Actinomadura luzonensis: one gene and its partner. The protein of the gene in region 2 interacts with the protein of the main gene of each other region in a pairwise test. Links are inferred from orthologs where the notes say so. Each region holds a gene or a part of one and is shown on either strand. Other genes may lie near its edges.

The links. Proteins that work in one complex are often made in the same cells at the same time.
Region 1: the proteins of MF672_RS44610 (region 2) and MF672_RS05080 interact in binary tests that used the Escherichia coli proteins (3 or more experiments, as listed by UniProt). The link is inferred for Actinomadura luzonensis from one-to-one orthologs.

The regions. Positions count from the first base shown.
Region 1 is NZ_JAKRKC020000001.1:1,081,535-1,085,450, forward strand. What follows is about bases 656-3,581. They hold MF672_RS05080 (transglycosylase domain-containing protein), read right to left. Parts: upstream 3,183-3,581; coding sequence 1,128-3,182; downstream 656-1,127. Other genes in these bases: MF672_RS05085 (Lrp/AsnC family transcriptional regulator), read right to left, coding at 3,383-3,581. Also shown: more of MF672_RS05085, read right to left, coding at 3,582-3,871. UniProt on the Escherichia coli protein: Cell wall formation. Synthesis of cross-linked peptidoglycan from the lipid intermediates.
Region 2 is NZ_JAKRKC020000002.1:3,061,838-3,065,743, reverse strand. Bases 264-3,179 are described here. They hold MF672_RS44610 (peptidoglycan D,D-transpeptidase FtsI family protein), read right to left. Parts: upstream 2,629-3,179; coding sequence 898-2,628; downstream 264-897. Other genes in these bases: MF672_RS44615 (UDP-N-acetylmuramoyl-L-alanyl-D-glutamate--2,6-diaminopimelate ligase), read right to left, coding at 264-857. Outside these bases: more of MF672_RS44615, read right to left, coding at 1-263; MF672_RS44605 (hypothetical protein), read right to left, coding at 3,816-3,906. UniProt on the Escherichia coli protein: Essential cell division protein that catalyzes cross-linking of the peptidoglycan cell wall at the division septum. Required for localization of FtsN.

The DNA of each region.
Region 1 (3,916 bases), on a different replicon or contig from region 2:
AGCAGCTCCGCGAGGCGCTGGGCGAGGACGACGGGCGGTGGGCGGCGGGCCTGTTCGAGGTCACCGGCACGTTCGAGCACGGCACGTCGGTGCTGCAGCTCCTCCGCGACCCCGACGACCCCGAGCGCTACGAGCGGGTCCGCGAGCGGCTGCTGGCGGCCAGGGAGCGGCGGGTGCGCCCCGGCCGCGACGACAAGGTGGTGGCCGCCTGGACCGGCCTGGCCATCGCCGCGCTGGCCGAGACGGGCACGGTGTTCGAGCGGCCCGACCTGGTCGCGGCGGCCCGGCGGGCGGCGGAGCTGCTGGAGCGCGTCCACATGGTGGACGGCCGGCTGCTGCGCACGTCCAAGGACGGCCGGGCGGGCACGAACGCCGGGGTGCTGGAGGACCACGCCGACGTGGCCGAGGGCCTGATCGCGCTCTACGGGGTCACCGGCGAGGCCCGCTGGCTGCGGCTGGCCGGCACGCTGCTCGACGTCGTGCTCGACCGCTTCGCCGACGGCGCGGGCGGCTTCTACGACACCGCGGACGACGCCGAGCGGCTGTTCCAGCGCCCCCAGGACCCGACCGACAACGCCACCCCGTCCGGGCAGTTCGCGGCGGCCGGCGCGCTGCTGGCGTACGGGGCCCTGACCGGCTCGGCCCGGCACCGCGAGGCCGCCGAGGCGGCGCTCGGCGCGGTGTCGGTGCTGGCCGAGGGGCACGCCCGGTTCGCGGGCTGGGGCCTCGCCGTGGCGCGGGCGGCGCTCGACGGGCCGGTGGAGGTGGCGATCGTCGGCGCGCCCGGCGACCCGCGGCGGGCGGCGCTGCACCGGGAGGCGCTGCTGGCCGACGTCCCCGGGCTGGTGGTCGCGCTGGGCGACGGCGACGCGGCCACGCGCGGCGGCACGGGCGAGGCGGTGGTGCCGGGCGAGGGCGTGTTCCCGGCGCTGCTGGAGGGGCGCGGGCCGATCGGCGAGGCCCCGGCGGCCTACGTGTGCCGGGGCTTCACCTGCCGGATGCCGGTGACGAGCGTGGAGGCGCTGCGGGCCGAGCTGACGGGCATGTGACGGCGGGCGCGTGACGGCGGGCGCGTGACGGCGGGCGCGTGACGGCGGGCGCGTGACCGCCCGCGCCGGCGGCGCGGGTCAGCCGTTGGGGCCGTTGGTGCGGTCGAAGCCTGAGGGGCCCTGGTCGGTGCCCGTGGAGGGCTGGTCGGGCTGGTCCTGGAACGGCTGGTCGGTCTGCTCGGGCTGGTCACCGCGCTCGTTGTTGCGGCCGTTCGGCTCGTTCTGCCGGTTGTCGCCGGGGTCCTGGGTGGGCGGCGCGTCGGTGAAGGCCGGCTCGCTCGGGCCGGGCTCCGGCGTGTTCCAGTCGCGGGACGGCGGCGTCGCGTCCTGCTGCGGCTCGTCGCCACGGCCCCGGTAGGACGGGGACCAGCCGTCGCCGCCGTAGCCGTACTCGGACGGCTCGGGGAACTCCTCGACCGGCTCGCCCGCCATGGCCTCGGTCATGAACGCCCGCCAGATCTGCGCGGGGAGCTGGCCGCCGAACTGCGTGCCGTACCCGGGGATCTTCACCGTGGCGTTGTCGTCGCGGAACATGTCGACCGCGACCGCGAGCTGCGGCGTGAACCCGTTGAACCACACCGAGCGCGAGTCGTCCGTGGTGCCGGTCTTGCCGGCCACCGGCCGGTCGTAGAGGCGGGCGGCGGTGCCGGTGCCGTACTTGACGACCTGCTGCATCGCGTACGTGGCGTCGGCCGCCGCCTGCTCGCCGACCACCTTGATCTCGGCGGGCTTGACGACCTCCTTGTGGCCCTCGCTGTCGGTGACCGACCTGAGCACGTGCGCCTCCACGTGCACGCCCTTGTTGGCGAAGGTGGAGAAGCCGGAGGCGTTCTGGACGGCGCTGACCGACGACACGCCGAGCGGGAACGACGCGGCCGTGCGCTGGGTGAGCTGGCTCGCCGGGATGCCGGCCGCCTCCGCGGTCTCGGCCACCTTGTCGAGACCGACCTTCTGCCCGAGGTCGACGAAGGCGGTGTTGACCGAGTTCTGGGTGGCCTGCACCAGGTTGATCTGGCCGTAGGAGCGGCCGCTGTCGTTGGGGATGGGCTTGTCGGCGGAGGCCACCCGGAGCGGCGAGTTGCCGTTGACGCGGGTGGACAGGTCGAAGCCGTTGTCGAGCGCGGCGGCCAGCGTGTACGGCTTGAACGTCGAGCCCGCCATGACCTTGGCCGAGAAGGCGTTGTCGTAGTCGTAGCGGTCGGGGTCGCCGCCGTAGAAGGCGACCACCTCGCCGGTGGCCGGGTCGACCGCCGCGAGCCCGGTGCGGACCTTCTTCGGCGTGTTGTCCGGCAGCACCTCCTTGACCGCCCGCTCGGCCGCCGCCATGAGCTTCTTGTCGAACGTCGAGACGATCTTGAGCCCGCCGCTGTTGATCTCCTCGTCGGTGTAGCCGCGCCGGTTGAGCTCGTCGGTGACCTGCTGGAGCATGTAGCGGGTCTGGCCCTTCAGCTCGAACGGCTTCTTCGGCGCGATCAGCTCGGGGAACCTCTGGGCGGCCACCTGCTCGGGCGTCAGCGCGCCGATCTGGCCCATGGCCTGCACCACCGACCTCCAGCGGGCCTGCGCCGCCTGGAGGTCGGCGCCCTCGGGGTCGGCGAAGCGGCTCGGCTGCTGGATCACCGAGGCGAGGTAGGCGCCCTCGGCCACGCTGAGGTCCTCGACGTCCTTGCCGAAGTAGGCGCGGGCGGCCGACTGGACGCCGTTGGCGCCGCGGCCGAAGTAGATGGTGTTGAGGTACTGCTCCAGCACCCAGTCCTTCGACTTGGACTGGTCGACCTTCATCGCGATGAGGATCTCTTTGAACTTGCGGGTGACCGAGCGCTCCTGGCTCAGGCCGCTGTAGTAGTTGCGGACGAGCTGCTGGGTGATCGTGGAGCCGCCCTGGAGCTGCTGGCCGCTGACGGTGGACCAGACGGCCCGCGCGGTGCCCTTGACCGAGACGCCGGCGTCCTCGTAGAACGAGCGGTTCTCGGCCGCGATGACCGCCTCGCGCACGTGCTCGGGCACCTTGGACAGCTCGACCACCTTGCGGTCGACGCCCTGCCGGGCGAGGACGGTCTTGCCGTCGCGGTAATAGATCACCGAGCCCTGCGCGGTGGCCTGCTTCTGGGTGGTGTCGGGAATAGGAGTCATGGCCCACGCGACCGCGAAAAGCCCGACGAGAACGAGGAATCCAGCCCCTATACAAATCAGCAGAAGCCGGAGAATCCGCCGTTTCGGCATTCCGTCTCCTCTACCCCTTCGCACCTTCGACCCCCCTCAGTCGTAAGCCTGCAAGCTGGGCAAACGCCAAGGGTAAACGATCGACACCGGTGCCCCGTCCCATACCGATACTACGTCGGGCGGCCCTCACGGCGTGGAACATCGGCGACCAAGGGCAGCACTCGGTAGGGAACCGGGGTGTCCAGGGCAATGATCGAATTAGTCCGCAACACTCCCTGGACATCCACTATTTGATCGATAACTCGCTGCAGATCCGCATTCGTCCGCGCGACCACCCGGCAGAGCAGGTCGCTGGCCCCGGTGATCGTGTGCACCTCCAGCACCTCGGGGATGCGCGCCAACCGGTCGGCGACCGGGTCGTGCCCGGCGACCTGGCGGATCTCCATGGTGACGAAGGCGGTGACGTCGTAGCCGAGCGCGGCGGGCGAGACGTCGGGGCCGAAACCGGTCACGACGCCGCGCGCCGTCAGCCGGTCGAGCCGGGCCTGGACGGTGCCGCGCGCCACGCCGAGGCGGCGGGAGCACTCCAGCACGCCGAGGCGGGGCTCGGCGGTCAGCAGCGCGATGAGCCGGGCGTCGAGATCGTCGATCGTCGTCATGCTGTACAGAAATAGCGGACCGGCCGGCCATAGGCTAGGCAGATT
Region 2 (3,906 bases):
TCGGCGCCGAGCCGCACGTCCAGCGCCCGCCAGTCGGCCGCCGGGTCGCCCTGCGCCGAGAACGTGGTCATCGGCACCTTGGCGCGGTGCAGCAGCTCGCGGCCGTAGCGGTCGTCGAGGTTGGTGACCCCGGCGCGGCTCAGCTCCGGCTGGAACAGCCGGGCCTTGGTCGCGAAGTAGTCCTCGAAGTCCTTGTGGAAGTCGAGGTGGTCCTGCGAGAGGTTGGTGAACAGCGCCACGTCGTAGTAGACGCCGTCGACCCGGCCGAGGGCGAGGGCGTGGCTGGAGACCTCCATCGCCGCCGCCGTGACGCCCCGCTCGCGCATGAGGGCGAACAGGCCGTGCAGCGCCGTCGCCTCCGGCGTGGTCAGCGTCGGCTGGAAGCGCAGCTCGCCCGCGCGGATCTCGACGCCGCCCACCAGGCCCGTGGTGTGGCCGGCCGCGCGCAGGCCCGCCTCCAGCATGAACGAGGTGGTGGACTTGCCGCTGGTGCCGGTCACGCCGAGGACCTGGATGTCGTGGGCCGGCTGGCCGTACACCCAGGAGGCGATCTGCCCGAGCAGCGCGCGCGGGTCGGGCACGATCAGCACCGGCAGCCCGGTGGCCGCGGCGGCCTCGCGCCCGGCCCGGTCGGTCAGGATCGCCACCGCCCCGCCCGCCATCGCCTCGGCGGCGAACGTGGCGCCGTGGACCCGGTTGCCGGGCAACGCCACGTAGAGATCGCCCCTGCGGACGTCTCGGGAGTCGATGGTGACGCCGGTCAGGGCGGCGTGAGGCGACCGCGACGTGCCGGAACCGGCGTCGAGCATGGTCGCGAGCCCGGTCAGCGGACGGGGCGCATTGGTCGTGGGACGCATAGACGACGGGGGACGCACGGCGAGAGCGTACCTTCCCTGGTCACTCTCCGGCGCGCGTACGCACCGGCGGCACGGCGGAGCCTGTGGGAGGAATCTTCTTGCTCTTGATGGCGAACGTCATCACATCCTTGAACACGGGCGCCGCGATCTCGCCGCCGTAGTGCTCCTTCTTGGGGTTCTGCAGCACCGACAGCACCACCAGGCGGGGCTTGTCGGCCGGGGCGAACCCGGCGAAGGAGGCGGTGTAGCCGTCGTAGCGGCCCAGGGCGGCGTCGTAGCGGTTGGCGGTGCCGGTCTTGCCCGCCACCCGGTAGCCGGGGATGGCGGCCAGGTGGCCGGTGCCCTCCGCGCCCACGGCGCTCTCCAGCATGGTCGTGATCTCCTTGGCGGTCGTCTCGCTCACCACCCTGGTCTGCCTGCCCGGGGCGGCGGGGACGAACCGCCCGCCGGCGTCGGTGGTGCCGGCCACGAGCTGCGGCTCGATCTTGACGCCGCCGTTGGCGATGGTCTGGTAGACGCTGGCCATCTGCAGCGCCGTCACTGACACGCCCTGGCCGTAGGCGACCGTGCAGCTCTGGCTGCCGGACCACTTGCGGTAGTCGGGCAGCAGGCCCGCCTCCGCGCCCGGCACCCCGCCGCCCGGCGTGCTGCCGAAGCCGAACGCCTTCAGCATCGCGTACAGGCGGGCGCTGCCGACCTTGCGCGCGGCCATGACGGTGGCGACGTTGCTGGACTCGGCCATCGCCTGCCGGAACGTCATCGACTCGGCCGCGTGCGCGTGCGCGTCGCGCAGCACCTGGTCGTAGCACTTGATGCGGTCGGGCACCTCGAACACGGTGTCCGGGGTGACCATGCCGGCCTCCAGCGCGGCGGCGGCCGTGATGACCTTGTTGGTGCTGCCCGGCTCGAAAACGTCGGCGGCGGCCTTGTTGATCTGGCTGGCCGCCGGGGCCGCGCGCCAGTTGCCGAGGTCCAGCTCGGGGGCGTTGGCCATGGCGACGATCTGGGCGGTGCGCACGTCCATGACGATGACCGTGCCGCTGTCCGCGCCGGTCGCCTTCACCTGGTCGCCGATCGACTTCTGCGCGGCCCACTGCACGTCGCGGTCGATGGTCAGCCGCACGTCCCTGCCGTCCTCGGGGGGCGTGCGCTGGCTGCTGGTCATCGGGATGCGCTGGCCGTCGCGGCCGGTCTCCACGCGCTGCTGCCCGTCGCGGCCGGCCAGCAGCTTGTCGCTGGTGCGCTCGATGCCGACCAGGCCCTTGCCCTCGTCGCCGATGAAGCCGATCAGGCTGCCCGCGAGGTCGCCGGCCGGGTAGACGCGGCGGTAGGTCTTCTTCGCGCTCAGCGCCGGGATCTCGGCCTGCAGCAGGCGGGTGGCCACGACCGGGTCGACGTCCGTCGCCAGGCGCTGGTAGCGGGTGTCGGTCCTGGCCAGCTTGGCGGCGATGTCCTGCTCGCTCTTGCCGAGCTGCTGGGCGAGGGCCTTGACCACCTTCGGGCGGATGTCGGCCGCGACCTTGGACGGGTCGATCGACAGCTCGCGCGCCTCGACCGTGACCGCCAGGTCGTGGCCCTCGGCGTCGGTGATCGAGCCGCGCTTGGCGGGGATCGTCTCGACGTGCTGGCGCTGGTCGACGGCGGCGGCCTCGTACACCTTGGAGTCCAGGCCCTGCATCTGGATCAGCCGGCCGGCGAAGATCGACAACACGAACGTCATGCCGATGAGGCCGATGTTGACGCGGCGGCGCGGGCTGCCCAGGCGCAGCACCAGGGGCGGCCTGGGCGGGCGCGGCGGCGCGGGCGGCCGGCGTCCCGGGCCCCTCGGCGGGGGGACGTCGCCGCCGCGCGGGCCCCGGTCGTCGCCGGGACGGCGGAAGGCGGGCCGCTCACGCTCCGGCCTGGGGACGGTCCGGGGGCGGCGCGGCGGGCCGTCCTCGTGGCGCGAGCGCGGGTCGTCGTCGCGCCGGGGGCGCGGGTCGTCGTTACGGGTACGCGGCCGGCCGTCGTCGTCGCGGCCCGGAGGGGTACGGCGGGGACGGCCGTCGTCGTCGCGGTCCGCCGGGGCGCGGCGCGGACGGAGGTCGTCGTCACGGCCGGAAGGCGTACGGCGAGGATGGCCGTCGTCGTCACGGCCGGAAGGCGTGCGGCGGGGACGGCCGTCGTCGTCGCGGGTGCCGGGGGTGCGGCGGCGGGGGCCGGTGTCGCGGGCTTGGGCGGCGGGGCGGCCCCTGGGGCGGTCGTCGTCCTCCATGGGCGGGCGGCGGCGCGGGGCGGGCTCGCCTGAGCCGCCGCGCGGGCGGCCACGGCCGCTCTCCCCGGAACGGCCGCTCTCGCCACCACGGCCGCTCTCACCGCCACGGCCGCGGCCGCCGTCGGCGCGCTCGCGGTCCTCACCGGGACGGCCGCGGCCACGCTCCGAGCCCCGGGCGTCGTCCCCTCGGCCACGGGCGCGCTCGGAGCCCCGGGAATCGTCCCCTCGGCCACGAGCGCGCTCGGAGCCGCGGGCGTCGCCGGGACGGCCGCGGCCGCGCTCAGCGCCACCGGCGTCCGAGCGGCCACGGCCACCGTCTCCAGCGCCCTCGTCTCCACGACCACCGTCTCCCCGGCCGCTGCCTCCTCGGCGGCCGTCCCCACGGCCGCCGTCGCGGCGGCCTGTGGGGCGGCCCGGGTCGGCGTCGTCGTCGTGGTGGGAGCCGGGCGGGTCCTCGGAAGGGCGGGCGCGGGGGTCGTCGTCGTGCCCGAACGGCAGGTCCAGCGGGTCGGGACGCGTGCGCGGCCGGCGCGGCGGATTGTCCGGCGACGCCGGGCGGCCCGTCCCCTCGGAACGGGCGGAGCCGCCCTGGCGCCCTGTCCGCCCCGGCCCGCCCGGCGTACGACGAGCGGCGCCGGGCCCTCCTGGAGAGCCGGCGCCGCCAGCGCCGCGGCCGGGACCCTGCCCCCTGCCGCCTGATTCCCTCACCGTGCCGTGTCCGCCTCGCCCGCCTCGCCCGCCTCGCTGCCGGCACCGGCACCGGCGCCGTCGCCGGTCATGCCGTTGACGTCGTCC